2 regions of the Halomonas sp. AOP7-E1-9 genome follow, and region 2 is predicted to be linked to the other one. Evidence: predicted binding sites of a transcription regulator. Region 2 holds the regulator's gene; the other holds the start of a gene.
What was found. The regulator LexA, encoded in region 2, represses DNA repair genes until DNA is damaged. The targets are predictions, from matches to a motif close to TACTGTNTANNTANACAGTA.

Region 1: a site for LexA is predicted at 14,179-14,198, ahead of ACT3R4_RS12400 (PA0069 family radical SAM protein). Genes of this name have one in related genera too.

Annotation. Positions count from the first base shown of each region.
Region 1 covers NZ_JBQSVC010000022.1:1,121-16,169, reverse strand. Annotated here, with positions in the region: gene ctaD (cytochrome c oxidase subunit I) at 1-2,419, shown strand, start outside; gene ACT3R4_RS12445 (hypothetical protein) at 2,423-2,779, shown strand; gene ACT3R4_RS12440 (heavy metal translocating P-type ATPase) at 2,797-4,968, shown strand; gene ACT3R4_RS12435 (winged helix-turn-helix domain-containing protein) at 4,989-5,300, opposite strand; gene ACT3R4_RS12430 (helix-turn-helix domain-containing protein) at 5,385-6,197, shown strand; gene tyrS (tyrosine--tRNA ligase) at 6,284-7,546, shown strand; gene ACT3R4_RS12420 (Na/Pi symporter) at 7,746-8,930, shown strand; gene ACT3R4_RS12415 (hypothetical protein) at 8,941-9,171, shown strand; gene ACT3R4_RS12410 (glutamate decarboxylase) at 9,886-11,283, shown strand; gene gadC (glutamate/gamma-aminobutyrate antiporter) at 11,382-12,920, shown strand; gene ACT3R4_RS12400 (PA0069 family radical SAM protein) at 13,073-14,158, opposite strand; gene ACT3R4_RS12395 (alkaline phosphatase) at 14,394-15,049, shown strand, end outside.
Region 2 covers NZ_JBQSVC010000020.1:11,869-26,917, forward strand. Annotated here, with positions in the region: gene ACT3R4_RS11865 (MetQ/NlpA family ABC transporter substrate-binding protein) at 1-230, opposite strand, end outside; gene ACT3R4_RS11870 (methionine ABC transporter permease) at 336-989, opposite strand; gene ACT3R4_RS11875 (methionine ABC transporter ATP-binding protein) at 970-2,013, opposite strand; gene ACT3R4_RS11880 (riboflavin synthase subunit alpha) at 2,476-3,102, shown strand; gene ACT3R4_RS11885 (NCS2 family permease) at 3,300-4,598, shown strand; gene ACT3R4_RS11890 (adenine phosphoribosyltransferase) at 4,637-5,182, shown strand; gene gpt (xanthine phosphoribosyltransferase) at 5,191-5,679, shown strand; gene ung (uracil-DNA glycosylase) at 5,672-6,355, shown strand; gene upp (uracil phosphoribosyltransferase) at 6,454-7,083, shown strand; gene ACT3R4_RS11910 (uracil-xanthine permease family protein) at 7,171-8,403, shown strand; gene mobB (molybdopterin-guanine dinucleotide biosynthesis protein B) at 8,454-9,014, shown strand; gene moaC (cyclic pyranopterin monophosphate synthase MoaC) at 9,020-9,820, shown strand; gene moaE (molybdopterin synthase catalytic subunit MoaE) at 9,824-10,279, shown strand; gene ACT3R4_RS11930 (ribonuclease J) at 10,346-11,923, opposite strand; gene purU (formyltetrahydrofolate deformylase) at 12,244-13,098, shown strand; gene lexA (transcriptional repressor LexA) at 13,206-13,883, opposite strand; gene ACT3R4_RS11945 (TetR/AcrR family transcriptional regulator) at 14,149-14,826, shown strand; gene ACT3R4_RS11950 (L,D-transpeptidase) at 14,804-15,049, shown strand, end outside.

The sequences.
Region 1 (15,049 bases), on a different contig from region 2:
TAACCACACCACGCTTGGCCTTCGATTTATGGTCACCGGGATGGCCTTCTTTCTGTTTGGCGGCATTTTGGCGATGCTGATTCGCACGCAGATTGCGACACCCGATCAAGGCTTTTTAACGCCCGAAATCTATAGTCAAGTCACCACCATGCACGGCACGGTGATGATGTTTTTGTTCGCCATCCCCATTTTGGAAGGCTTGGCGATCTATATGATCCCCAAGATGATTGGCGCGCGTGACCTCGTGTGCCCGCGGTTAACCGCGCTGGGCTACTGGTGTTATCTGTTTGGCGGCATCATTCTTTCTTTCAGCATGGTGCTGGAAATGGCGCCGGACAGCGGCTGGTTTATGTACACGCCGCTTAGCAGTAGCGAGTATTCGCCAGGCCTCGGCTCCGATTTCTGGCTGTTGGGGATCACCTTCGTTGAGATTTCGGCGCTTTCAGCCGGGGTAGAGTTGGTGGTTTCCATTCTACGAACCCGTACCCAAGGGATGGCGCTGCACAAGATGCCGCTGTTTGCGTGGTACATTTTGGCCATGGCGCTGATGATTGTGGTGGGTTTTCCCCCCCTTATTCTGGGCAGTATCTTATTGGAGCTTGAGCGTGCAGTAGGCATGCCATTTTTCGACATCGCAGGCGGCGGCGACCCGGTACTCTGGCAGCACCTGTTCTGGCTATTTGGCCATCCAGAGGTTTACATCATCTTTCTGCCGGCTGCTGGTATTGTCTCGACGCTGATCCCCGTCTTCGCCGGTCGACCTATCGTAGGCTACGGCTGGGTTGTATTCGCCATTACCGTGATGGGATTTATTAGCTTTGGGCTATGGGTCCACCACATGTTTACGGTGGGGATCCCCCAACTGGCTCAGGCATTTTTCTCAGCTGCCAGTATGCTGGTGGCGATACCTACCGGTATTCAAATCTTTGCCTGGTTGGCCACACTGTGGCTTGGTAAACCCAAAATGAAACTCCCGATGCTATGGATCGTCGGATTTTTGGTCATTTTTGTGTGCGGTGGTTTAACCGGCGTTATGTTGGCGCTAGTGCCCTTTAACTGGCAGGTACATGACACGCACTTTGTCGTGGCGCATATGCACTATGTACTGGTAGGCGGCATGCTTTTCCCGTTAATGGCCGGGCTTTACTACTGGTTGCCGCTCTTTTCAGGGCGGATGCCCTCTGAAACGATTGGCAAATGGGGCTTCTGGCTGGTGTTTATTGGCTTCAATGCCACCTTTTTGATTATGCACTGGACAGGTCTTTTGGGAATGCCCCGGCGGGTTTATACCTATGACACGGGATTGGGCTGGGATATTTTTAACTTGTTGTCTTCCATCGGCGGGTTTGTGATGTCGGCAGGGTTCGCCATGGTGCTGATTGATATCGCGCTGCACTTTCGCTACGGCAAACCCGCCAAAACCAATCCATGGAATGCGGATACACTGGAGTGGGCCAATAAACTGCCACCGACTCCCTATAACTTTGTCAGCTTGCCTCCTGTTGAAACACGCCACCCGCTTTGGGAGCATCCTGAGTTGCCGCAGGAGATGGAAGAAGGCAAACACGGCCTGGCCTCAGCAGACCACGGCCGCCGCGAGATGTGGGGCACCGACCCGCTAACCGGCAAAGTGCGTGAAGTTGTTCATGTGCCCAGTAACTCCTGGTGGCCGCTTTTTGCTGCTATGGCGCTTGCGATAGTGTGTATCAGCCTGTTATTGCGCTGGTACCCGTTGGCCGGTTTGGGGGCAGCGGTGGCGGTCGTTTTCCTGCTGCGCTGGTCGTGGGAGAACGGGGCCCATCCTAAAGCGGCGCCTAACGCTAATGTTACGCCTGGCGACCCACCGCTGCACTCCCGAACCATGGATGGCCCCGGCGTTTGGGCCATGACAACCGCAATGATCGCCAATGGATCTTTTTTCCTATCTTATCTATTTGGCTGGTTCTATCTATGGACGATATCGCCTGAATGGCGGATGCCCGAGACATCGCCGCTTTCCTTAATAGCGCTTGTCATCGCGGGTGGCGCATTACTGGGCGGTGCGGCGTTAATGGAGAAGAGCGTACAGGGACTGCGTAAACAACAAGAGCGTGGCTTGGCGTTTAACTTTTACGGCGCCGCGCTATTGGGCGGTATTCAGTTTGCGCTGATTTTATGGGTAATGGTGCGCGCTAATCTGGCGGTTACTGAAACGTCGCATGATGCAATTCTGATGGTAGGCCTCTACTACGCGCTGTTGCATAGCGCCTTGGGGGCAGTACTTTCTCTGCTCCAGGGCTTACGTGTTGGTTACCGCTATGTGGGATTGCATGCGCCGTTTGAACCGGTAGTCGTCGCTTATTTCTGGCGCTATAACGTGGTGGTGTTCTGGATATTGGTTGTTGCGCTGGCCGTGCTACCGCGCGTGATTGGAGGCTAAGCGATGAAAGCAATCGTGCAGCGATTAAATCTTACTCATCCGGGCCATTTTGTAGGTGGGTTGACGCTTTGGAGCATCTGGTTTGTCGCCATTTACGGCGGGCTATCGGTTGCCTGCGCTGTGGTGCCTCCTGAGCCTGACCAAGGTGCATTTAACCATATCAATATCACTCTGCTGTTGCTGAGCTTGGTAACCGCCGTGCTATTGGCCGGGCTTGCCTGGGGGTGTTTTCAGGAAGCTAAACAGCATAAAGGGCGGCAGCACTTTAATGCCTTTGTGTCCGCATGGCTATACGTGTTTTCTGCCTTGGGCGTGGTGTTTGTCGCCGGGCCGATGGTTGGCTTACCGCCTTGTCTGTAAGCGGTAAAGAGCCACCGATGCAGGCGCAGGGGGAGCCAATCGCCAAAGAAGCGCTGTACACGCTAAACGGCATGTGGTGCACCAGTTGTGCGCTCGCCGTGGAGGGCGTGCTTAGCCACCGAAAGGGGATTGAGAGCATCAGCGTTCACTACCCAACCGCCACGCTATGGGTAAAAGGAGCTGCTGAGGCTATCTCGCTCGACACGTTGGCCCCTGGAGTAAAACGACTGGGCTACCGATTAACCGAGCTGGAAGTTGGTGCGGACGCGCATGCGCGCCTTGAGCAGGAAAGCCGCTATTTGAGTTTACGCCTGCTGGTGGGGTCCGTGTTTGGCATGTGGACCATGCTGGCATCCCTGTTGATTTACGCAGGGGCGTTGCCCAACCCAACGATTGAGTGGGTCGTCGCTTGGGTCTCGGGGGCGTTTTCGATCCCCGTTGTGACCTTTGCCGGGTGGCCGTTTTATCGGGCGGGCCTGCGCACGCTACGTGCCAAACGTCCGGGCATGGACGTACTGGTGACCCTCGGCGTTTGGTCTGCGGTCGTGGTGTCGTTCGGACTTTTGTGGCGCGGCTCTGCCGAGGTGTATTTCGATACAGCCGTCATGCTCATTGTGCTTTTGCTAGGCGGGCGGCTAGTGGAAACGCTGTGCCGTCATCGCGGGTTAAAAGCCCTTGATGTTCTGCCCCAACCAAAGGGTGAGGCGCTGGTGTGGGAGGGCGCCAAGTGGCAGGTAAAACCCTTGGCTGAGGTGCTACCGAGTGCCAGAGTAATGCTCACGCCAGGTGAGCTTATTGCGCTGGACGGCATTTTAGAAGAGGCCGCGTGGGTGGATACCGCATCGCTGACGGGGGAGAGCATGCCTCGCCACTTTCCTAAAGGTGAGCCGGTTTATGCTGGCTGTCGGTTACTAGGCAGCACTAATGTCAGTATGACGGTCACTCATGCCTTGGGCGATCGGCGTCTGGACCGTCTTCGCGACCAAATGCGCCATTACCAGACGCAAAAGGGCGAACTGCAAAAACTCGCCGACCGCTTTGCTGCCTGGTTAAGCCCCGTGGCGTTAATACTGGGAATAGCTACTCTGCCGGTGGGGCTATTGTTGGGGCTTGGCCTTGAAGATGCCGCCGTTCGAGCGCTTTCAGTACTGGTAGTTGCATGTCCCTGTGCCGTAGGTTTGGCCGTGCCATTGGCAAGCCTGGCGGGGAGCGGCCGACTGTTAAACCAGGGGATCGCCTTGCGCGACCCGGCAGCGCTTGAAACGCTGGCGAGAGTAAAAACCATTGCGCTGGATAAAACCGGCACGTTAACGCAGGGCGAGCCGGTGCTAGTAAATTGGGTAGGCCGTGAAGGGGTGACCGAGCCAGCGCTTAAAGCCACGTTGTATCAAGTGGCAGCCAACAGCCAGCATCCCTTGGCCCAAGCGCTCAAGCGTTGGGCGGGTTCTGACCCGACATACGTGTCGCGGCAAGCCCAGGTGATAGAAGAGGTGCCTGGGCAAGGGGTGCACCTTCACTTGCCTGAACATGGCGATATTTGGCTGGGCAGCCAACGTTTTTTAACTCGCCAAGGTATTGAGCTACCAGAAGTAGATACCTTACTTGCCGCCTCTGAAGTGATACTGGCGGATGCTCAAGGCTGGTTAGGGAGTTTCTATCTTGAAGATACGCCGTATGAGGATGCCGCGCCGAGTATTCAATCACTGCAAGCCGATTACTGGGTGGTCATGCTGAGTGGAGATAGGCCTGGCGCCGTTGAGGCGGTGGCTGAGCGCCTTGGGCTGGCGCCGAATGCATGTTTTGCAGAGCGTTCGCCGGAGGCGAAAGCCCGCTTGGTTCAGGGGCTGCCAGGGCCTACGCTGTTTGTGGGCGATGGGGTTAATGACACCTTAAGCCTGGCGGCTGCCGATATTGGGGCAGCCCCTTTCAACGCCAGTGATGCCGCCCGTGAAGGTGCAGCTGCGCATTTACTGAAACCGGGTATTTCTAGCCTGGTTGAGGGGCTTGCCACTGCTCAGGCAACTCGGCGTGTCATGTTGCAGAATTTAACCCTGTCGGCCGTCTATAATTCGCTAGCACTGGGCTTGGTGATCGTGATGGCCATCCCCCCGCTGGTGGCGGTACTGGCCATGGTCGCCAGTTCATTAAGCGTTACGCTGAATGCAGCCCGGCTTGCCTGGCGTGATTGAGCATCTGAACCAGCAGGCAATCAAAACGAGAGCGAGGGATAATCCAGTGCCTCGGCCAGCCGTTTTGCCTGATTTCTGACCCAGGAAGGGTCAATTGGCCCCCAACTGATAATCCGGTATTCACCACTGTTATGGCGCTCGCCTTGGGTTGGTTGAAACTGGCATTCAATGTCCAGTTCGGCAAGTGACGCAATCGTATCCTGAGCCGTACGACGCGGCATGCCACAGGCGCTCACGAGCGCAGGTACGCTAGCGACGCCCTGGTCGATCAGGTAAGCCACGTAAAGACGTCGATAAAAGCTGGATTTTGTCTTGCTGAGAGAGTCGGTCATAAAATCTACTGTGTGAATGTCTTATAAATGAGCGCGGACTAAAGCATACTGAACGTCCTCTGCCACAGCCACCGTTTAATACGTATGCCTACTCTCTTTAAAGACGCCATGTCGCATGCGTTAACGCAGACGATTGATGCGCTGCACACGGTGAGCTTCACCTCACAGCTGACGGCGCTTCTCAAAACCATTATCCACTTTGACTGTGCGGTGATCATTGGGTACCGGCCTGATAAACACCCTATCTACCTGTTCGATTCCATTCCCGAGCGCCGTGAGCTGCTTTTTCAGCGCTACTTGCTACAGGATTACCAGCAGGACCCTTTTCTGGTAGCGCTCGACCAAGCACCACGCCAAGGTGTGCTGCGTATGGCCGCTGTGGTACCGCCTGCCGGGTATAACGAGTATGCCAGCAACTTCTATCAGCGAACCGGCTGGCAGGATGAACTTTGCCTCGCCATTCGTCTGGATGATGCCCGCTGGATAGTTATCTACCTAGGATTGTTGGCGGAGAGTGGCGGGTTTTCTTCCTCCGATGCCCACTACCTTGAGCTGTATATTGAGCTGCTGGCCGCGCTGTGCCGCAAACAGTGGGGCAATAATCCGTTGTATCTTTCTGAGCCTTTGCAGCCCGATCAGCCGATTAGCCAGCACATTCACCAGGCCATTGGCAGCTTTGGGCAGGCGCATTTAACCCACCGTGAACAGCAGGTGGCTGCCTTGATGGTGCAGGGCCTGGATTCCGAAGAGATTGCCGAGCGCCTGCAGATCACCCAAGGTACGGTCAAGAATCACCGCAAACGTATTTACGCCCAGCTGGGTGTGGCGTCGTTAAGCGAGCTCTTTGGCCTGTTTATCAATCATGCCATTACCGCACCGCCCGTCACCCAATCCTGATTTCTATCCCTTTAGGGATATCGCGGATTGCGCCGCCAACTTTTAGCCTATGACCATCTTCTCTAATGGCTAAAAAGGCGAGCATGATGACTGTACAGGCATTGCTTCACGACCTTGAACGGCGTGGTTTGATTGCGCAGACAACTCACCTGGATGAGCTTCAGGCTCTGCTCGAATCACCGCAGACCGTTTACTGCGGTTTTGACCCCACGGCGGGCAGCCTGCATATCGGGCACTTGGTGCCCTTATTGATGCTCAAACGCTTTCAGGATGCCGGCCACCAAGGTGTGGCGTTGGTCGGGGGTGCCACCGGCTTGATTGGTGACCCCAGCTTCAAGGCGGCGGAGCGTTCGCTTAACTCTCCCGAAACGGTTGAGGGCTGGGTTAACGCCTTAAGCGAACAGATTTATTGGTTGATGGCCCCACACCTCGAAGCGCCCCTGAAAACGGTTAATAACGCAGAGTGGATTGGCCAGATTAACGTGATCGACTTCTTTCGCGATGTGGGCAAACACTTCTCGATGAATGCGATGATTAACCGTGAATCCGTTCGTCAGCGTCTTGAGCGGCCTGACCAGGGCATGTCGTTTACTGAATTCAGCTATGCGCTGCTGCAATCCTATGACTTTGCCCACCTCAATAAGACGTTGGGCTGCCGGTTACAAGTGGGTGGCAACGACCAGTGGGGCAATATCGTCAGTGGTATCGACCTAACACGTCGCCTGAACGGCGAGCAGGTGTTCGGTATGACGCTGCCGTTGATCACCAAATCCGACGGTACCAAATTCGGTAAAACGGAAAGCGGCACGGTATGGCTCGACCCGGAACAGACCTCGCCTTACCAGTTTTACCAGTTCTGGTTGAATACGGATGATGCTGACGTTTACCGTTTTTTACGCTATTACACGTTCATGGATTGCGATCACATCGACGCAATCGAAGCAGAAGACAAGCAGGCCGCTGGCAAGCCCCAAGCGCAGCGTGTACTTGCTGAAACCATTACCCGCTTTGTGCATGGCGAGGAGGGGCTGGCTGCTGCTCAGCGTATTTCCCAAGCACTGTTCAGTGGTGAAGTAGCTGCGCTCTCATGTAGTGAGCTACAGCAACTTGAGCTTGATGGGCTACGCTGCCAAGACGTAGCGTTTGGACAGACGCTGGAAGAAGCTATGGTGGCAAGCGAACTCGCCTCATCCAGGCGGCAAGCCCGTGAATTGATTGACCAGAACGCTGTACGTATCAACGGCGAGCGCGCCGAGCAAGGGCAGCTAAGTCAAGCATTCGCGCTTTTTGACCAATACTGGATCGTACAAAAAGGGAAAAAGCACTTTCGATTGTTCAAGCGTGGGTAACTTACATGGGATGCCGCTTCCAGGAAGTAGCAGCATTCGCTGGATGTTGCCCATTGTGAACAACCTCTCTTCGATCCAACACCGTTCGCTCTAACACGATAGTGCCACGCCGTTGTCACGCCTATGTCACTTATAGACGCCACTCTTTGCAGGAGTGGGTGGGTTATACGTGCGTTCTTCCTTCCAAGAGGATGTGGCAATGGCCGAAAATATCAATAGTGCTGTGCAAGAGGTCTTACCAAGCCAGGGTCGCAGAATAAAAGTCCGGCGCAAGGGCACGCTAAGGCAGTGGCTCACGCTTGCATTGCTGGTGTATTTCCTGATCTGTGCCGTATCCATCATAGGTAATGGCTTTAAGATTGCCGCGGGCGGCCATGCCGCTCAGTTGTTTGAATTTGCCACCAACCCCTTTGTTGGTTTGATGATTGGGATTGTCGCGACGGCCCTGATACAGTCATCTTCAACCGTTACTTCCGTTATCGTGGCGTTTGTGGCGGGCGGCCTGCCTGTCGCTATGGCGGTACCCATGATCATGGGGGCCAATATTGGTACTACTGTCACCAATACATTGGTAAGCCTTGGCCACGTACGTGATAAAGCCGAGTTTAGGCGGGCGTTCTCTGCCGCAACGGTGCATGACTTTTTTAACTTGCTGGCCGTGGCGATTTTTCTGCCCATTGAGCTTATTTTTCATCCGCTTGAAAAGCTGTCGAACGCTACGGCGTTTCTGTTTTACGGTGATGCTGACCTTTCCATGGGCAGTATTAATATTGTCGGGATGGCAACAAAGCCGATTACCTCTTCGGTTGAAAGTGTCGCCATGAACCTGCCCACGATTGCCGGTGGCGTTGCCATGATTATTTTTGGTATTGCCGTGATTTTTTTAGCGATTCGTTATATCGGCGCACTGCTGAGAGTATTGATGGTAGGGCAGGCAAAAAACATTATGCATAACGCCATTGGACGTGGCCCCGTCGCCGGTATTGCTTCTGGTGCTGTGGTGACGTTTTTAGTCCAGTCTTCCTCTACCACCACAAGCTTAATGGTGCCGTTAGCTGGGTCAGGCGCATTCTCTTTACGGCAGATTTACCCTTTTACATTGGGCACCAATATTGGCACGACGTTTACCGCGCTACTTGCGGCCACCGCAATCACTGGGGCAACTGCCATACTGGCGCTGGAAATCGCACTGGTTCACCTCTTCTTTAATTTATTTGCCGTCGTGGTGATTTTTGGCCTACCGTTTTTAAGACCACTGCCTGTTAAAGGTGCCGAGTGGCTAGGCCGTGCCGCCTCAGAAAGAAAAGCACTCGCCGCTGCTTGGGTATTAGGCGTATTTATTGCCGTGCCAGCTATCCTGATTGCGCTCACCACGCTGTTTTGAGGAAACACCCATGACCCATCAACACGAGCTAGTGTCAACATCGACCGCTGAACTCAAGGCCATGCTGGATGACTCTTCCGAGCTCATTGAAGAAATAAGAGAAGAAATTGCACAAAGAGAAGCGCAAGAGCGCGAACTAGAACCTTTCGATACGCTGATTAAAGAAGCACGACCCAAAATGAACGAAATTCGTAGTTTCTTTACGTTAGTGCTTAATGAGCTACGCCACCGGCCTAAATAAGCGTTACGAATAGCGAAAGCAACAAGGCTACTCCTTTAGGTATTTGTTTGACACTTTCAGTAAGCTGAGAGTATGTCAGGAAAATGCCTTTTTATGGGACCTGTTAGGTCATGCCATACTGTATGTTCATGTCTTGACTTATTCCATTATAGCACTGTTGTTTATTCGTCAGCACAAATGGTTGCTTGTTGAATATTTATCTTTCTAATTCTTGGTCGAGTTGCCCAGTATTCATTAAATGATGGCTGGATAAAATACCTTTTTCACTCATGATGCCTTATTGTAAAACAGTGGCTTAAGTTGTTTTTATTGAGTGGTCATATCGTGCTATGGCCTTGAAGATAATCCTATACCGTTGTGTAGATTAATATGGGAGCCATTGTTTGGATGTTTGTAGCGTCAAGGTTTTTAATCTATTGATGAGTTGGTATATTTTCTTATACTCGTTATTAAACCACTTTTCTACCCGTTGGGTGCTATGAGAAAGAGATGTCACGCCTTGGTTGGTAATATTTTTAGCATTTTCAGATGGATAGACGTTTGCTGGCGAAATAATTTTTTAAATCATACTTACGATTTTTCATTTTTAAGATTTTGTCATAGACTAAAAGCACCATCTATGTAGGTATAGTAAATGTTGATGGTTTGGTAGGGTGGTTTTAGCTGATCTTTGAGCAGTAAACGTGATCCATATAAAAAACTGGGGGTAGTACGATGGATGTCAAAGGGTTAAATGCACGTAATGATAATGACGATGTATATGCATCAATTGACTTGGCGACATCGTTGCCGAAATCCGGGTTTCCCGATGAGGAACGGAATCCTCACAATGTATTTAGCGCCATTCGTGACGAATTAATGCTTGATGGAAATTCCCGCCAGAACCTGGCAACATTTTGCCAAACGTGGGTTGATGATGAAATTCGTAATTTGATGGATCTTTCAATCGATAAAAACATGATCGATAAAGATGAATATCCACAAACTGCGGAGATCGAAGCACGCTGTGTTAGGATGTTAGCAGATCTCTGGAACTCACCCTCGCCAGAAACAACCATGGGATGCTCGACGATTGGCTCTTCAGAAGCCGCAATGCTTGGCGGGCTAGCGCTTAAGTGGCAATGGCGGAAAAAACGTGCGGCAGAAGGGTTGCCCACTGATAAACCAAATATGATTTGTGGGCCAGTACAAATTTGCTGGCACAAATTTGCCCGTTATTTTGATGTTGAACTGCGTGAAATTCCGCTGGAAGGCGATCGCTTGATTATGAGCCCAGAGGAAGTTATCAAACGCGTTGATGAAAATACGATTGGCGTCATACCAACGCTGGGCGTTACCTTTACTTGCCAATACGAGCCAGTAAAAGCTGTCAGCGAAGCGCTGGATCAATTGCAACAAGAAACCGGCCTGGATATTCCTATGCACGTTGACGGTGCCAGTGGGGGCTTCTTGGCTCCGTTCTGCGCGCCAGATCTAGTGTGGGACTTCCAACTCCCGAGAGTAAAGTCCATTAACACGTCTGGCCACAAATTTGGGCTTGCACCTTTGGGAGCTGGCTGGGTGGTCTGGCGTGAAGCAATAGACTTGCCCGAAGAGCTCATTTTTAACGTTAACTATCTCGGCGGTGATATGCCGACATTCGCGCTCAATTTTTCGCGCCCCGGCGGGCAAATCATTGCGCAGTACTACAACTTCCTGCGACTTGGCCGTGAAGGTTACGCCAAAATCCATAATGCCTGTTACGCTACCGCGCAGCATATTGCAGATGAGATTAGTAAACTAGGCCCCTTCGAAATCCTCTTTGATGGGAACAGCAATGAAGGTATTCCTGCGTTGGCATGGAAGCTGAAAGAGGGAGCAAATATTGGCGGTTATACGCTCTATGACCTGGCCGACAAATTACGCTCGCGCGGCTGGCAAGTCCCTGCTTATTCTATGCCAGCTCACCGTGAAGACTTGGTTATCCAGCGTATCCTTGTTCGTCATGGGGTGAGCTACGATCTAGGCTGCTTGTTAATTGAAGATATGAAGCGAGCACTTCAGCATTTTGAAGATCATCCCGTGGTTAATCCACTATCAGAAGATGAAGCCAGCGGCTTTAATCATTCCTGATTTGAGACTCTTTGGTTGTTAGGGCGGCTAGACATCGCCGCTCTAATTAGCGAATAAAAGAATGACGGATTAATAATTCGTTTCTTCGGGGAATAAATATGGATAATACACAATCGATAGCCGCGCCAAAGCAGCTTTCGTTATTGGGTTTCTTCGCGATAACGGCTTCAATGGTAATGGCGGTATATGAATATCCTACCTTTGCAACATCGGGTTTCTCGTTGGTCTTCTTTCTTATTCTTGGTGGGGTTCTGTGGTTTATTCCGGTAGGGCTTTGCGCGGCAGAAATGGCGACGGTTAAAGGCTGGGAAGAGGGTGGGGTTTTTACATGGGTATCCAAAACGCTAGGTGAACGATGGGGATTTGCGGCAATCTCCTTTGGCTATTTGCAAATTGCTGTCGGCTTTATTCCTATGCTTTACTTCGTGCTAGGCGCACTCTCTTATATTCTTAATTGGCCTGCACTGAATAGCGACCCGATAGTCAAAACGATTGCGGCGTTGATTATATTGTGGGGATTAGCGTTAACTCAGTTTGGCGGTACCAAGAATACGGCGCGGATTGCAAAGCTAGGCTTTTTTGCAGGTATTCTACTGCCCGCTTTTATCTTAATTGGGCTTGCAGTTTTGTATCTTCGCTCAGGTGCGCCGGTCGCTATTGAAATGAGTGCACAGACGTTTTTCCCCACCTTTGGTAGTATGAGTACCTTGGTAGTGTTTGTCGCTTTTATACTGAGTTATATGGGGGTTGAAGCGTCGGCGACTCATGTCAATGAGATGAAAAACCCTGGTCGTGACTATCCTCTCGCCATGTTATTTCTTATGGTTTCTGCCATTCTCTTAAGTTCTCTCGGTGGGTTGACGATTGCATCTGTTATTCCTCACGAGCAAATCAACTTATCTGCGGGCGTGATGCAAACGTTCAGTGTGTTGATTAACCACTTTGGCAGCCATTTTGAATGGGCTATTCGGATTATTGCTGCGCTGCTATTGCTGGGCGTGCTGGCTGAAATAGCCGCATGGATTGTTGGACCATCACGCGGCATGTTGGTAACCGCGCAGCAGGGTATCCTGCCGGCGCGTTTTGCTAAAGTAAACAAGAACGGCGTGCCGGTGGCGTTGGTTATTTCTCAGCTAATCATTACAACGATCGCATTGATTATTCTGACGAATACGGGGGGAGGAAATAATATGTCCTTCCTGATTGCACTAGCGCTAACCGTCGTTATCTATCTGTGCAGCTACTTTATGCTATTCCTGGCTTACATTACCCTTGTTCGAAAACAGCCTGAAAATCAACGTACCTTCAATATCCCTGGCGGTAACAAAATAAAAATTACCGTTGCAGTAGTGGGGTTACTTACTTCTTTAGTTGCTTTTGTCGTCTCCTTCTTCCCTCCCACGGGGTTGCCAGGAAAAGAGTCTAACGAAGTGTATACCGGTTTGCTGATCGGCTGTTTCCTTGTAGTGCTATCGATTCCGTTTATTATTTATGGAGTGCATAATAAAAGCGCTGCGCCAAAAAACCTTAAACTACACCATATCAAGCCCCATACCGCGCCCGAAGGTCACTACTTTATTCATCCCAAAGCCCGCAGTACGCATCACATCACTGTTGATGGAGAAAAGCTGCATTGATGAACCATGGGAGGATGTTTAGAAAGGTCGTCATTAGATTTTAAGCAGAGCTATGACGAATAGCGAAAAACAGTAGTATTAATCACTTAGGCATTTGCTTGGCACTTTCAGTAAGCTGAGAGTATGTCAGGCAAATGCCTTTTTCATGGGCTTTAATAAAAAAGCTCGCCCTGAGCGTTGGGCGGGCGAAAGTCTCGGGTATTCAGCCCTTGCTCGGTACGAGATTGAAAGTTCCACTGGCGGCTGGCGCGATTAAAGCGTTGTGCAATCATATCGGCAAAAATACCTTCGCCGCGAAAGCGCTTACCGAACTGAGCGTCGTAGGCCTTGCCGCCCCGGCATTGGCGAATCAGGCTCATTACCTTGGCCGCACGCTCGGGGTAATGGGCATCCAGCCAGGCTTCAAAAAGAGGAGCGACTTCATGGGGTAAGCGCAGCAGCATCCAGGACGCCGTTCGTGCGCCAGCACGGCTGGCGGCCTCAAGAATCCGCTCTATTTCATGATCCGTTAATCCGGGGATGACCGGAGAAACAAGCGTTCCGACGGGAATGCCAGCAGTATTCAGCTCACGGATAACTTTTAAACGCGCTTGAGGAGAGGCCGCACGAGGTTCCAGCGTGCGTTTCATATTGGCGTCTAGGCTGGTCAGGCTAATAAATACGCGCACCAGGCGGTGTTCGGCCATCTCAGCCAGCAGATCCATATCCCGTAACACTAACGTGCTTTTGGTCACAATAGTGACTGGATGGCGGCAAGCCAATAATAGCTCAAGCAACTGGCGCGTTAAGTGGCGCTTGGCTTCTAGTGGCTGGTAACAATCGGTATTACCAGAGAGATTGATTGGTCGGCAGACGTATCCAGGCTTGCAAAACTCCTCACTTAATTGCTCCACCAGGCCATTTTTGGCAATCAGCCTGGTTTCAAAATCAAGCCCCGGGGACAGATCCCAATAGGCATGAGAAGGGCGGGCATAGCAGTAAACACAGCCATGTTCGCAACCTCGGTAAGGGTTCAATGAGCGATCAAAAGGCAAGTCTGGCGACCGGTTCCAGGAAAGCGCACTCTTACTGGTTTCTTCGCGTACTTCAGTTGCCCGTGTGGGGGAAGTCTCTTCGCGCCACCATCCGTCGTCTTCTGCCACGCTATGGGTTGGGGCAAAGCGGTTGTGCGGGTCATAGGTTGCCCCGCGGCCTTTGTGCACGGGAGGCCGTATTGGTGATTTGCCGAGAGACGCCATACACCTGCCTCTTTCTATATTTGTGTATATATATACAGTATATGCGTTGTGACCAAGCGTGCAAGCGTTACTCAGGAGAAACCCGCAATGAACAGTTTTACGGATCGGCTACTGATTGCGATTCATGTTTATTAGAAATAATTGACTTACCTTCATTAGCAGTCATGAAAATGACATTTTTAGGCGCTACGATTTGTTGGATATCAAATTAGCTAAATTTATTTTAGGGATGAAAATGAAGAACTTTACGCGCAACGCACTCACGTTGGCACTGGCATCGGTCATGGCTACGCCGGTATTAGCGCAGGAAAATACAGCTAAGAACGTTATTTTGATGATCACCGACGGTACCGGTATCGAGACGTTCCGTGCGGCAAGTTACTTCCGTCACGGCGCGCTGGGCCATGAAGTTTATGATGAGTTTGACACACAGCTTTTCATGGCAACGCATCCGTTAAACACCTCTACCACGCCCACCAAGAGTGATGACGGTACGGTTACGTTTGAACCAGCCGAGCTCTGGAACGACGAGGCGGTAGATACCGTTTACGAAGGTAGCCTGGGTAACTACAAGGGCTACTTTGCCGGTTACGACTACGCTCGGGCTGATTACACCGACAGCGCGGCAGCGGCAACGGCGCTGGCTTCAGGCCATAAGTCCTATAACAGCGCCATCAACTGGTCCAACGATGATGAGCCGCTTAAGCATATTGGCGAATACACTGTTGATAGCGGCCGCGCTCTGGGTGTTGTCTCATCGGTGCAGGTCTCCCACGCGACGCCTGCCGGTTTCATGGCCCATAACGTAAGCCGCAACGACTATAGAGCCATTGGCCGCGAAATTGTCGATTCTGGCCTTGCCACTGTCGCCATCGGTACCGGGCACCCCTA
Region 2 (15,049 bases):
TTGGCATCAAGGCTACCGTCGGCCAGTGCAACGTTGGGCGTTACGTAGTCGGTAAATTCGATAATTTCGACATTAAGGTCGTACTCTTCTTTGGCAATCCGCGCCGCCACTTCCATTACTTCAGTTTCGGGGCCGGCAACGGTACCCATTTTCAGCGTGCGGGTTTCTGCGTTTGCAACGTTAACGGCCAGTGCCAAGGCTGTCAGGCTACCAATTATTAGTTTTTGCATGATAAGTCTCCTAATACGTTGTATCGTCATTTTTTAATAGTATTGGAATAAGAAAAATAATTCTAATGTTTTTTTGTTATAAGCGAGCATGGCCAATTACGATCACTATTTACGATCACTTTTGCGCACCAGATAGTCGCCCAGGCTTTGAAAGCCTTGCACCATGACCACCAAAATAATCACGGTAATCAGCATAATAGTGGGGTTAAAACGGTTGTACCCATAACGGATGCCCAGGTCCCCCAGGCCGCCACCACCTACCGCACCCGCCATAGCGGAGTAACTGACTAGCGTTACCAGCGTAATGGTTAAGCCTGTAATGATGCCGCCCCGTGCCTCTGGTACAAGTACCTTGCGAATAATCTGCCACGGGGTTGCGCCCATGGACTGAGCAGATTCTACCAGGCCCGGCGACACCTCATTGAGTGCGCCCTCTATCAGACGCGCCACAAAAGGGATGGCCGCAATGGTTAGGGGAACTGATGCGGCGTTGATGCCTATCGAGGTGCCTACCAGCATACGTGTGAACGGGATGATGGCTACCATCAAAATAATGAAAGGAATCGAGCGGCCAATATTAGTAATAATGCTCAATACCTGATTAAGCACTGGCTGGGCTAGAATTTGCCTTGGCCGTGTCGCGTACAACAATACGCCTAATGGTAGGCCGAGCAGTGTCGAAATGACGCCAGAGATGGCCACCATATACAGCGTATCCAGCGTGGCCTGTAAAATAAGGTCAAACATTGCGCTGGACATAACCAAGTACCTCGACTTCTAACTGGTGAGACTGAAGATAATCCATTGCCTGTTGCGTCTGCTCTGTCGTGCCAAGCAGTTCTGCAATCATAAGCCCTAAGGTGCGGTCCTGAATGGACTCGACTTTGGCCTGTAAAATGCTGACATCCACATTGCACTCGCGGGCCAGGCGGGAGATAAGCGGTGTTGAGACGGCATCGCCAGAAAACGTTAGGCGTACGACGGGGTGAGAGGTCTCTCCTGGCGTATCGCTTAAGCGTTCGATCAGCTCTTTAGGGGGGCTAAGCTGGAGAAAATCGTTCAAAAATTCGCGGCCAAGCTGAGTGCTGGGGGCCGTGAAAAAGTCGCCGACTTCTGCGTCCTCCACGAGTGTGCCGTTGGAAATAAGGCTTACGCGGTGGCAAATTGACTTAACCACTTCCATTTCATGGGTAATCAACAAAATAGTGATACCCAACTGGTGATTAATATCACGCAGCAACTCAAGAATAGAGCCGGTAGTTTGTGGATCTAATGCCGATGTTGCTTCATCACACAGCAGTACATTGGGTTGGCTGGCCAGAGCGCGGGCGATAGCAACACGCTGCTTTTGGCCACCCGAGAGCTGCGCGGGATACTGTTTGGCTTTGTCCGCCAGCCCGACCATTTCCAGTAGCGGGAGTACGCGGTGTTGAATGGCGCTACGTTTTTCACCCATCAGTTCAAGCGGCAGAGCAACGTTATCAAACACGTTCCGCGTAGTAAGCAAGTTGAAGTGCTGGAAAATCATGCCAATGCGGTGACGTGCCTGGTTTAGGGCGCCGCCGTTTAAGCGAGTCATCTCTTGGCCATCCACGGTCACGCTGCCACTGGTTGGCCGCTCAAGTAAGTTAACGCAACGGATTAGCGTGGATTTCCCAGCGCCGGATAGGCCGATAACGCCGTGAATAGCGCCTCTAGGTACGTTCAAATTAACATCTTTCAAGGCGTGAACGGCGTTATTGCCGCTGCCATAAGTTTTACTGACGTTGCTAAGTTCAATCATAGCGTCTGCCTTAATAGGAGGCCAAAGACGGAGTGCAAGGGAGCAAGCGTAGGGCGAGGAATAAAAAAAAGGCCACCCTTTCGGGTGGCCATCAACGCTGGACACACCCTTTTAGCTGCACTTCACCAAACCTGTGGCTTGGTGGGCGCCCGCAATATGGGTACAAATCGGCGCCATTACATGGGCCGAAAGTCTAAGCAGCCCCTTCCTCTTTGTCAATTGAAACCGGCTGCTTTACGCGTGTAGCCGCTTGATTAGGCGCAGTCGTGCGTTTTTAAACGTTTTTAGCCGTACCGCACTTTGCTTTGCGTCCATCAAAGCATTTGATTAGCGTCACGCATGCTGCTCATCATACTTTCCCGGGTGCGGTGTGCGCATTGTTAACTTCTCACGGATAAACTTGCGCCGGGTTGATTTCGTGTTTGAATAGGCGCTTTCACAGCGACGTAGTAAGGGTGGATTATGTTTACCGGCATCGTACAGGGCACCGCAAGTATAGTAGAGGTGCATGAACTTGACGCGTTTCGAACCCATGTAGTGGCATTGCCACCCGAAATGCGTGAGGGGTTGGAAATTGGTGCGTCAGTGGCCCATAACGGCGTGTGTTTAACGGTTACTGCTATTGAAGGCGATAACGTTAGCTTTGATTTGATGCGAGAAACCCTGCGCTTGACTAATCTTGGTGCACTTGAACCGGGTGGGCGCGTCAATATAGAGCGTGCTGCACGGTTTGGCGACGAGATTGGGGGGCATTCGATGTCCGGCCATATTATCTGTATGGCCAACGTCGTCGCGATAGAAGAAGCTCCCAATAACCGTCGGCTTTGGTTTTCTCTACCCGACACGATTGGCCGCTTTGTGTTTGAAAAGGGGTATATCGGTGTTGATGGTATCAGTTTGACGGTCGGAGACGTGCGTCGCGCGGCAGATGATAGCGGCATTGAGTTCAGTGTGAATCTGATACCCGAAACGCTCTCACGCACCATGCTCAAAGAGCGTCTGCCTGGCGATAAGGTCAATATTGAAATTGATCCGCAAACACAGGTGATTGTCGAAACGGTCGAGCGCGTGCTGGCTAAACGATTATAAGAAAGCAGCGGGTGGTTGGCTGACCTGCTGGTTCGCTGATGGCCTGAAGATTGCTAGCGTTAGTGTCAGTGGAGGTGGCTCCGCTTAAACCGGCTGTGCGTTAGGTACTCGCATCGCGCGGGAGCTTTCGGTAATATGTGCGGCTTTTCTCGCTCCAAGGGGACGCATACTGCGTTTGCGCGAAGGATAAAACATACATGAAACTTCTGGATAAGTATTTCAAGCTCACTGAGCTAAATACGAATGTGAAAACAGAGGTGGTCGCTGGGATCACAACGTTCCTGACGATGGCTTATATCATTTTCGTAAATCCTAGCATCCTGTCGGAAGCGGGTATGGACTACGGTGCTGTCTTTGTCGCGACGTGCGTGGCGGCAGCGATTGGCTGCTTCGTGATGGGGATTTGGGCTAATTACCCCATTGCGCAAGCACCGGGGATGGGGCTTAACGCCTTCTTCACTTACGGCGTGGTGCTAGGTATGGGATATACCTGGGAAGCCGCGCTTGGTGCGGTCTTCTTCTCGGGTTTGATATTCTTCGTACTGAGTGTTTTTAAAGTCCGTGAGTGGATTATCAACTCGATTCCACTCTCGCTACGCTTAGGGATTGCGGCAGGGATAGGGCTTTTCCTGGCCATGATTGCGCTTAAAAACGCAGGTATTGTGGTGGCTAATCCGGCGACTCTGGTCGCGATGGGAGATCTTTCACAGCCAGCGGCTCTTTATTCATTGCTGGGCTTTTTTGTGATTACCGCGTTGGCGTACCTGCGGGTCAAGGGCGCGGTATTAATCGGTATCCTGGGCATTACTCTCATTTCGATGCTGTTGGGCCATAATGCATACAACGGTGTGATGTCGATGCCGCCCTCTATCGCGCCTACCTTTATGGCGATGGATCTGGTGGGCGCCCTTGATGTGGCGATGCTCAGCGTTATTTTTGCGTTCCTGTTTGTTGATCTGTTCGATACATCCGGCACGCTGGTAGGGGTTGCTCATCGGGGTAATCTACTCGACAAGGATGGCAAACTGCCTCGTATCGGGCGCGCCATGATGGCCGATAGCACAGCATCGATGGCAGGCGCGGCACTCGGTACCTCAACCACCACGAGCTATATCGAATCAACGGCGGGCATTGCATCGGGTGGGCGAACAGGCCTAACAGCCGTCGTGGTCGGTGTACTGTTTTTAATCAGTCTTTTCTTTGCGCCGTTAGCAGGCTCTATCCCGGCTTATGCCACTGCCGGTGCGCTGCTGTACGTTGCGGTACTCATGGCGGGCAGTTTATCCCATGCGAACTGGGAAGACCCAACCGATGCTGCTCCGGTATTAATTGCAGCATTGGCAATGCCGCTGACGTTTTCAATTGCTGACGGTATTGCCTTGGGCTTTATTAGCTTTGTAGGAATTAAAACGCTTTCAGGCCGGTTTAGCGACCTGAATCCTGCTGTCGTGATTCTGGCCTTGCTGTTTGCAGCGAAGTTTCTATTCCTGGGTTAATTACCCAGGCTATTTATTATTAATCTATGAGAGACGCGATGAGCATCTACGGTGACTACATTAAGTCGGTTATTCGCACCGTTCCTGATTGGCCTGAGCAGGGGGTGAACTTTCGTGATATCACTCCGTTATTACAAAACAGTGCGGCGTTTCGCAAACTAATTGATAGTTTCGTGCATCGCTATCAGGAAATGAACCTGGATGCCATCGCCGCGATTGATGCGCGTGGTTTCATTATCGGTGCACCGCTCGCCTATGAGCTAGGTTGTAGCTTTGTACCGGTTCGCAAAAAAGGCAAACTGCCTTTTAAAACGATCAGTGAAACCTACAAGCTGGAATACGGTCATTCGGAAGTAGAACTACATTCTGACGCTTTTCAGGAAGGTGACCGGATCCTGCTGATGGATGACCTGATTGCTACCGGTGGCACCATGTTGGCCGCCGCCAACCTTATTCAGCGTTCTGGCGGGCATGTCGTAGAAACCGCCACTATTATTGACCTACCCGAGTTGGGCGGTTCTCAGAAAATTCGCGATGCTGGCTTCAGCGTATTCGCGGTATGTTCTTTCAACGAAGACGAGTAACGCCTCTCATGAGCAGCGAACGCTATCACCAACACTTCATTATTTCCTGGGACCAGCTGCACCGAGATGTGCGTCAGCTTTGCCACCAAATGATGGAGCGGGACTTCAAGGGTATTGTGGCGATTACCCGTGGCGGGTTAATCCCGGCGGCACTTATTGCACGTGAGCTTAACGTGCGCCTGATTGATACGATCTGTATTAAAAGCTATGACCATATGGATCAGGGCGGTCTGAATATCATGAAGGGCGTTGACCATGATGGCGAAGGTTGGCTGTTGGTCGATGATCTGGTGGATACCGGTAAAACCGCGCGTGCGGTACGTGAAATGATGCCTAAAGCGCATTTTGTCACTATCTATGCCAAGCCAGAAGGGCGCCCCCTGGTTGACCAATATCTCACTGAAGTGGCTCAGCAGTGCTGGATTCAATTCCCTTGGGATATGGGAGTTGCCTATGTTGAGCCTCTCGTTGATCAAGTTAAAAGGACTTATGACTAATCCATTAACGAACGACTGGGGCCGGTGGCTCGGTGATGAATTTCAAGCCGACTATATGAAGGCGTTGAAACAGTTCTTGGCTCAGGAAAAAGCGGCTAAAAAGGTTATTTACCCTCACTCTTCTGATTGGTTTCGTGCGTTTGAACTGACGCCATTGGAAGAGGTGAAAGTCGTTATTCTAGGTCAGGACCCGTACCACGGCCCCCGTCAAGCGCATGGGTTAAGCTTTTCTGTTCAGCCGGGGGTGAAAATCCCCCCGTCGCTTGCCAATATTTATAAAGAACTGGCAAACGATGTGGGCGTTAAACCGGTGCCGCATGGCAGCCTGGTTAGCTGGGCCAAACAAGGCGTTTTGCTGTTAAACACGGCGTTAACCGTTGAGCAAGGCAATGCCGCGTCGCATCGCGGCAAAGGTTGGGAGCCGTTTACCGATCGAGCAATCGAAACGGTAAGTCAGCATGCTCCGCCGTGCGTGTTTTTGTTATGGGGTAGTCATGCGCGCCAGAAAAAAGCGTTGATTGATCAGCGGCGCCATTTAGTGCTGGAATCGCCCCATCCTTCGCCGCTGTCTGCCCATCGGGGCTTTTTTGGCAATCACCAGTTTTCTCAAGCGAACCAGTTCCTGCTGGGGCAAGGACGTTCGCCCGTTGAATGGCAACTGCCCGAAAGCGCTTAACCTGATGGACAGATGCAGGTAGAATGCGCGCAATTTTGTATGCCTGAAGATGCGGCCTGAGTCGTTATCCTGATATCACACTGCAGTGAGGAAGCCCCATGAGTGTCTACGCCATTAACCATCCGCTTGTTCAACATAAGCTGGGACTGATGCGCGAAGCTGATTTGAGCACCAAGAGCTTTCGTGAACTGGCAGGTGAAGTGGCCAAGCTCTTGACTTACGAGGCCACGAAAGGCCTGGAGCTTGAGGATCACGAAATTCAAGGTTGGAACGGCGAGCCTATCGCCACACGCCGACTTAAAGGTAAAAAAGTAACGGTTGTGCCCATTCTGCGGGCTGGTTTAGGCATGCTGGAAGGCGTTACGGATTTGATTCCCAGTGCGCGCGTCAGCGTTGTCGGCCTTTATCGCGATGAAGAAACGCTGCAGCCTGTGCCGTATTTTGCGAAATTCGCTAACGATATTGAAGAGCGCATGGCGCTGGTGATTGACCCGATGTTGGCAACCGGTGGTTCCATGATCGCCACACTGGACATGCTGCGTGAGCGGGGCTGTGAGCATATGAAGATCATTGTTCTTGTCGCTGCTCCCGAAGGCATCAAGCGTGTGCAGGATGCTTACCCAGACGTGGAAATTTATACGGCCTCGGTAGACGATCGACTCGATGAGAATAGTTATATCGTGCCGGGATTGGGAGATGCCGGCGATAAGATATTTGGAACGCGTTAAGCGTTTTGCCTAACGGTGCCCCTTACGCTTCGCGTTGGGGGCATTTTTTTGCCTTTTCGATATAAATTGATTCCTGGGAGTTGAGTGATGAGTAATGCTGGCAGCCGGTCCGAGTCTTGGCCGAAGGTACTGCTGACCGGAGCACAAATGCTGTTTGTCGCATTTGGCGCGTTGGTACTGGTTCCGCTGTTAACGGGCCTGGATCCAAGTGTTGCACTTTTTACTGCCGGTGCGGGAACGTTAATATTTCATGCGGTTACTAAGCAGTCGGTGCCGGTATTTTTGGCGTCCTCGTTTGCGTTTATCGCGCCTATTCAGGGGTCTATTGCCAGTTTCGGTGTTTCCGCGACGCTTGGCGGTTTAATGGTAGCCGGTCTTGTGTATGTCATTATTTCCCAGATCATACGCGTACGCGGTATCGGTTGGCTAAATCGTTTGTTACCGGCGGTGGTGGTTGGCCCGGTCATCATGGTGATTGGCCTGGCGTTAGCGCCAGTGGCCGTTAGCATGGCAACCGGGGAAACCAGCGACAATATCAGCTATGGTCAAGCGATCTTTTTATCCATGGCCAGCCTGCTGGTGACGCTGGTATTAGCGGTATTTGGGCGTGGCCTGCTGCGTTTGATTCCCATTATGGGGGGTATTGTTACCGGTTATGCACTCTCCCTGGTGATGGGGGTTGTCGATTTTACACCGGTACATGAAGCGGCCTGGCTTGGAATACCCAATTTTACGGCGCCTAGCTTTCATTGGGCGGCTATTTTATTCATGATTCCTGTGGCCATTGCGCCTGCGGTTGAGCATATCGGAGATATGGTGGCGATTGGTTCGGTAACGCGTAAAAATTATCTCGAAAAACCGGGCCTGCACCGTACATTGCTGGGCGATGGTTTGGCGACCATGGTGGCGGCACTGTTTGGCGGCCCACCCAACACGACGTATTCCGAAGTAACCGGTGCCGTAACACTGACGCGGGCGTTTAACCCTGTTTATATGATTGTCGCGGCGATTATCGCCATTCTGCTGGCCTTTATTTCCAAACTGGGTGCACTGTTGCAAACGATTCCAGGTCCGGTAATGGGCGGCATTATGACGCTGCTGTTTGGCTCGATTGCTGTCGTCGGAATGAATACGCTAGTACGTGCGGGTCAGTCGCTAACCGCGCCACGCAATCTGGTGGTGGTGTCGTTGATTCTAGTGTTTGGTATTGGCGGCATGCAATTTGGGGGAGGTCAATTTACCCTGCAGGGCGTAAGCTTGGCGGCTCTCGTAGGTATCGTACTGAATTGGCTATTGCCTCGTGAGCGCGAAGGGGAGTAACAGCTCCCTCGTCCTTATCAGGATTCATTACCAGGGAAGGAGACATGTATATGGTAAGTAATGTAGCCACTGCATTTCCCGTACTCGGCGTTGTCGCTTGGAGTGGAACGGGAAAAACGACGCTACTAACGCAGTTGCTGCCACGGTTGCGCCAGGCAGGGCTAAAGGTAGCTGTCATAAAGCATGCCCATCACAGTTTTGAAGTGGATAAACCCGGTAAAGATAGCTATGAGCTGCGTAGCGCCGGGGCGGCACCGATGCTGGTCGCCTCACGGGAACGCTTTGCGCTAATGCAGGAAACGCCGGGTCAGGATGAGCCAGACCTGGCAGCGTTGCTGGCGATGATGGCTTACCATGAGCCAGACCTTGTGATTGTCGAAGGATTCAAAGCATGGCCCATTCCCAAGCTCGTACTGTATCGTAAGGGAATTGGAGAGCCGTCTATTCTTCATGATGCGACGATTCAGGCGGTGGCGCTTGATGATCAACCACCGGTTGAGCTTGACCCCCGGATTACCCCGCTAAACCTTAATGATATCGATGCAATTACTCACTGGGTGCGTACGTGGGCTAGCACTCAACCCAATGGCACATTTTTAAAACATAGGTGATAAACATGCAGCTAACCCACCTCAATACGCGTGGTGAAGCTAATATGGTCGATGTGGGTGATAAGCACGAAACACGTCGTGAGGCCGTCGCCTCGGGGCGGATTTTAATGCAGCCAGAAACGCTGAAGCTGCTAAGTGATGGCGAGTTACCCAAGGGCGATGTCATTGCAACGGCCCGTATTGCCGGTATTCAGGCCGCGAAGCGTACCCATGAATTGATTCCCTTATGTCATTCGTTGGCGCTTTCCAAAGTCTCCATTGAATTTGATATCGACCCTGCGCAGGGCTGTGTCCACGTGACGGCACTGTGCCGATTAAATGGGCGCACGGGTGTTGAGATGGAGGCGCTTACCGCGGTGTCGGTCGCGTGTTTAACGCTCTACGATATGTGTAAAGCCGTCGATAAGGATATGTGTATCGACGCTGTTCAGCTTGAAAGCAAACGCGGCGGCGTACGTGGTGATTATCAGCGCAGTGCTCGCCCGCAAGCCCCCATTGTGACGGGGGAGGGGACGGCAGGCGAAGTGACATTAGGCGAACGCTGCGCCTCGCCCTGTGTTCGGGTGAAGTTTTTAGCCGAGCTGCGTGAACGTGTCGGTGTGAGTGATACGGTGCTTGATCTGGACCAGGTGCCGAGCCGTGATATTGCGGGTTTGAAGGCTGCGCTGAGCCAGCGTGATACACGATTTAGCGTGCTCACCGACCAACGGACGCTGTGTGCGATTAACCAGGTGATGGCCAACGATAGCGCACGGATTACTGACGAGGATGAAGTCGCCTTTTTTCCACCCGTGACAGGGGGCTAAACGATGAATATCCAGGTCCGAGTCCAGTCAGCGCCTTTTTCATTAGGCGATGGCTATGCGTCGACGCTCGCCCAGCGAACCGATATTGGCGCGGTTGTCAGTTTTACAGGGTTGGTTCGGGACTTTAACGAGTCGCCTGATGTCACCGGGCTTACCCTGGAACATTACCCCGGCATGACAGAGCGTACGTTGGAGCAGATAGGCGAACAGGCGTGGCAGCGCTGGGCGCTCCAAGCGGTTTATATTGTTCATCGGGTGGGTTACCTGGCGCCGGGGGATCCCATCGTTAGGGTGCTGGTGGCGAGCGCTCACCGGCGCGAAGCATTTGAAGCGTGTGACTTTATTATGGATTTTTTAAAAACCCAAGCGCCGTTCTGGAAAAAGGAGCATTCCACCAAGGGTGAGTATTGGGTGAAAGAGCGCGCTGCCGATTGGCAAGATGCCGAGCGCTGGTCATAAGGCTATTACAGTACCCGCCTGGCGAGTACGCTGCGTTCTACAGGATTCGGTTACGCCTCGTTGCGTTTATAGAGGCGCTTCCGCGGCCATTATTTGTAAGTGGACCTCGGGCATGTGCTGCATGTGGTCCGCCAACCAATGAATCAAGCGTGGCTGTAGCGCAAGGCGCAAATCAGCCAGCGTATCCGCTTTAATCTCCTCCAACTGATTGTCCAGCCATTCGCTAAAGCTATCTTCGTCGAGCGGGCTGGCGCTGTTGCTATCCAGCATCAAGCGACCGATGCGCCACCATCCGGTATCGCTGGCCGCGACAGGCAGGGCGAGAAATAAACTGCCTCGGCGCGTCGTGGTTTTGGTGGCCTCCAGGCCTGGATGCGGCACAACGCTATTTTGATTAACGATACAGGGCGGTTGAGGGTGGCGGGCTTCGCAGCGCAGTCCCAAGTGGTCCATAACGATCATGTCGCCATTAACGGGTGCTAAAGGTGCGCTGATGCCCAAGGAGTCTGCAATCGCTTGGTGGGCCTGCTGGTGGCGCGCTTCGCCGTGCACGGGGATCAAATATTTGGGCCTGATCCACTGGTAGAATGTGATGAGTTCTTCTTGCGCAGGGTGGCCTGTGGCGTGCAGCTCAGGATGATTAACCTCATCAAAGATCGTGACCCCAAGTTGGACCAAGCGTTTTTTGAGCTGCTCTATAGGGCGTTCATTGCCGGGGATAGCTTTGGCAGAGAAAATGACGTTATCGCCAGGCTCAAGGTCAATAAACGGGTGGCGCCCTTGGGCCAGTCGTTGCAGTGCTGCACGAGGCTCACCCTGGCTACCTGTGGCGATAATCACCACTTCATCGGGGGGCAAATAGCCCAAATCATGGGGGGGAACAAGCGCTGGGAAGTCATCCATGTAGCCAAGCCCACGTGCAATGCTCACCATGCGCTCCATGGATCGTCCCATCAAACTGACCCGACGGCCGCATTGATGAGCCGCCCGGCCAATGGCCAGTACGCGTGCAAGGTTGCTTGCAAAACAGGAGACCACGACGCGGCCCTTGCACTCCTTCAGGCTTTTAGCCAGCGCTTTAGCCACATCGCCTTCACTGCTGGAGTGGCCAGGCAGAGGGGCATTGGTTGAATCACCTACTACTAAATCAATCGGGGCAAGCGCTCGAAAGTGCGCCGCGTTAATGGGCGTGCCAATCAGCGGCTCTGGGTCCAGCTTCCAATCCCCTGTGTGCATTATGCGGTAATCGCCCATCACGATGACCAGCGCGCAGCTTTCAGGGATCGAATGGGTAACCGGCAAATAGCGCACCGAAAAGGGTGCCGTTTCCATTGCTTCGCCCGGCTCGATAATCTTAATCGCGGCGCTACTTAGCTGGTGTTCAGCGAATTTTGCACGTAAGAGACCTGCCGCAAGTGGGGTGGCATAGATAGGGCAGTTCCACTTGGGCCATAACCAGGCAACCGCGCCAATGTGATCTTCATGTCCATGCGTTATAAATAACGCTTGGGGCGTTATGTTCAGTGCCTCGGCGGTGCCCAGGTTAGGTACTTGAAGGGGCGAGTTAGGCAAATCCTGGCGAATCATCATGCCGCAGTCGACCGCGATCCAGTGATCGTCGTATCCATACAGCGTTAGATTCATGCCGATTTCACCACACCCACCCAGCGGCAGTAGGCGCAGAGGTGGGCGGCGGCGAGGACGAAGTTGAACGCGTGGTGGATGCATCGGTTATGAAAAGCCTAAAAAGTAATGCCTTAACTATACGGGAAGGCAGGGGCGGCTAACAATGACCCCCGACATTAGATAACGGTGCTTCGTTAATAGGGTTCCGGTACACTAGGCAGCCGTTATTTACGGCGTCGCTATTTAGCCGCTGTTTGCGGCGCCGTTGCACTATGCCAATAGACGATGCCAATAGTGGTTTGTCATTTGTATTTCGTAGGTCGTCAAGAGTACTTCACATGTCTCATTATTACCGTTTAGTCGTTTCCTGCCCCGATCAGGTGGGTATTGTTGCCCGTGTGTCTGGATTTATTGCTCAACAAGGCGGCTCTATCACCGAGGCCAGTCAGCATTCTGACTTGCAAACGGGCCGCTTTTTTATGCGTTATGAGATATTGGCCGATTCGCTTGGCATGTCCGTTGACACATTACGCAGCGCCTTTGAGCCAATTGCTCAAGAGTTTTCCATGCAGTGGGCGCTAATGGATACTCAAAAGCGTCGGCGCGTCATCCTCATGGTCTCCCGTGAGTCTCACTGCCTGGTGGATTTACTTTACCGTTGGCAGGCAGGTGAGCTGGATTGTGATATCGCCGGTGTGATTTCTAATCACGAAGATATGCGCTCAATCGCTGAGTGGTACGGTATTCCTTATCACCATGTGCCGGTGGACCCGAATAATAAGGAAGAGTCGTTTACTCAGGTGCAGGAGCTTATTGATAACGCGCGAGCGGACTGTATTGTATTGGCGCGCTATATGCAGATTCTGCCCCCGTCGTTGTGTGAGCGTTACGCTGGGCAGGTGATTAATATTCACCACAGCTTCTTGCCTTCATTTGCCGGTGCCAAGCCTTACCATCAGGCTTATGAACGCGGCGTAAAACTAATTGGCGCGACGTGCCACTACGTGACGGAGGAGTTGGATGCCGGGCCGATTATTGAGCAGGACATTCATCGTGTGAGCCATTGCCATACGCCAACTGACCTGGTTCGCTTTGGGCGCGATGTAGAAAAAGCCGTATTGGCGCGAGGCCTGCGCTGGCATCTGGAGGACCGCGTTTTGATCCACGGCAATAAGACCGTTGTCTTTAGCTAAGCGTTTTAAAAACTGTTTAAGCTGAACCAGTAACAAAACAAGGGGGTGGCCATGAAAATGGCCACCCCCTTGATGCTTTTAAAAACCGATTTTACGCAAACGGCTTATTAGCCTAACGCTTGGCCATTACCGCCACGGATGACGCCTACACCTACGCCTTCAATATCCAGGGATTGGGTTCGCAGGTCGATTTCAATCGGTGCAAAATCAGCGTTTTCCGCAATCAGCATGACCTGATGCCCTTGGCGTTGAAAGCGTTTTACGGTGACTTCATCTTCCAGCCGCGCAACGACGATTTGCCCATCACGTACACGATCAGTGCGGTGCACCGCCAGTAAATCGCCTTCCAGGATGCCCACATCCTTCATGGATAAACCGCGTACCCTCAGGAGGTAGTCGGCTTTAGGGGTGAAATATTCCGCGGGTAGCGGGCAGTAACGGTCAATATGCTCCGCTGCAAGGATCGGGTTGCCAGCGGCCACTTCACCAATAACCGGCAAGCCCATTGGCGGAAGCTCATTGCTGTTGGCTGCAACGGTGGCGGGTAATTCGCTAACGTCCTGAGCTTCCTGGTTGGGGAGGCGAATCCCCCGCGACGTATTGCGAATAATCCGGATAACGCCTTTACGCTCAAGAGCACGTAAATGCTCTTCAGCGGCATTGGGGGATTTAAAGCCCAAGGCCTTGGCAATTTCGGCGCGGGTGGGAGGGTAGCCGAATTCACCCATAGTTTTTACTATAAAATCAAAAACATGTTGCTGACGTGCTGTGAGTGGCCGCGACATACCAAACTCCATAAACAATAAAAGACAGTCGGTATCTGTCTGCTTGATCAGTATGTGTTTAAGTATACAGTATGTTGCTCTATCCAGTACATGGTTAAAAAAGCAGCTTGTTAAAACACTGTTTGTGAGCGGTAAGACGTTTGAATTAACGCTAATGCGCAGGGTAGCCAAATAAAAAAAACGGTGAATAAGGGTGATTGAGCCTGATTAAGATATGACTTACTATTCTGGCATGTTTTAAACACTCGTTTCTCCGGAGGCCATAATGGCACAATCTGACACGGTGTCACGCATTCTGGATACCGCTGAGGTGCTGTTTGCAGAGCGTGGCTTTGCTGAAACGTCACTGCGTAACATTACCAGTAAAGCACGGGTAAACCTGGCGGCTGTTAATTATCATTTTGGTTCCAAGAAAGCCCTTATCCAAGCCGTATTCTCACGCTATCTAGACCCGTTTACTCAGCGTTTTCATGGTGCGCTCGATGAGCTTGAAGCCCACTATGCCGATCGCGCCATCCCCCTGGAAGAGCTACTTGAAACAATGGCCACCACGGTGCTGGCAGTGCCTGCTGAACGGGATAGTTTGAAAGTCTTCATGCGCTTATTGGGATTAGCCTATAGCCAAGCGCAGGGGCATTTACGGCGCCATATTCAAGAGCAATATGGGGATGTGTTTACCCGCTTTACCGGGCTTGTGCGTAAGGCGACCCCTGATTTACCCGATGCCGAGCGTTTTTGGCGGCTGCACTTTATGTTGGGTACGGTCATTTTCACCTTGTCGGGGCTGGATGCGCTACGTGATATCGCCTCCAAGGATTATCAGGAGCAGGTGACTGTGCGTGATTTAGTGCGACGCTTGCGCCCTGTGGTCGTTGCCGCCATGAATGCTCCACTGCCGCAAGAGGTTGAAGGAGCGCAGCATGCGAACGCCCCTGTTAGCTGAGTTGCCACCTAAAAAAGACGGCTGGATCGAAATTGATACCGGCGCACAAATCCTGCGCTGGTGGCAGGGTCAAACACCAGACTTTGAGTGCGCTATCTCTACTGGACGCGCTGGCGTTGGCCAGCAAGAAGGAAGTGGCCAAACGCCGCATGGCTGGCACTATGTTCGCGCGGCAATTGGCCATGAACAGCCGGTCAATGCGGTATTTAGAGGCAGGCGTTTT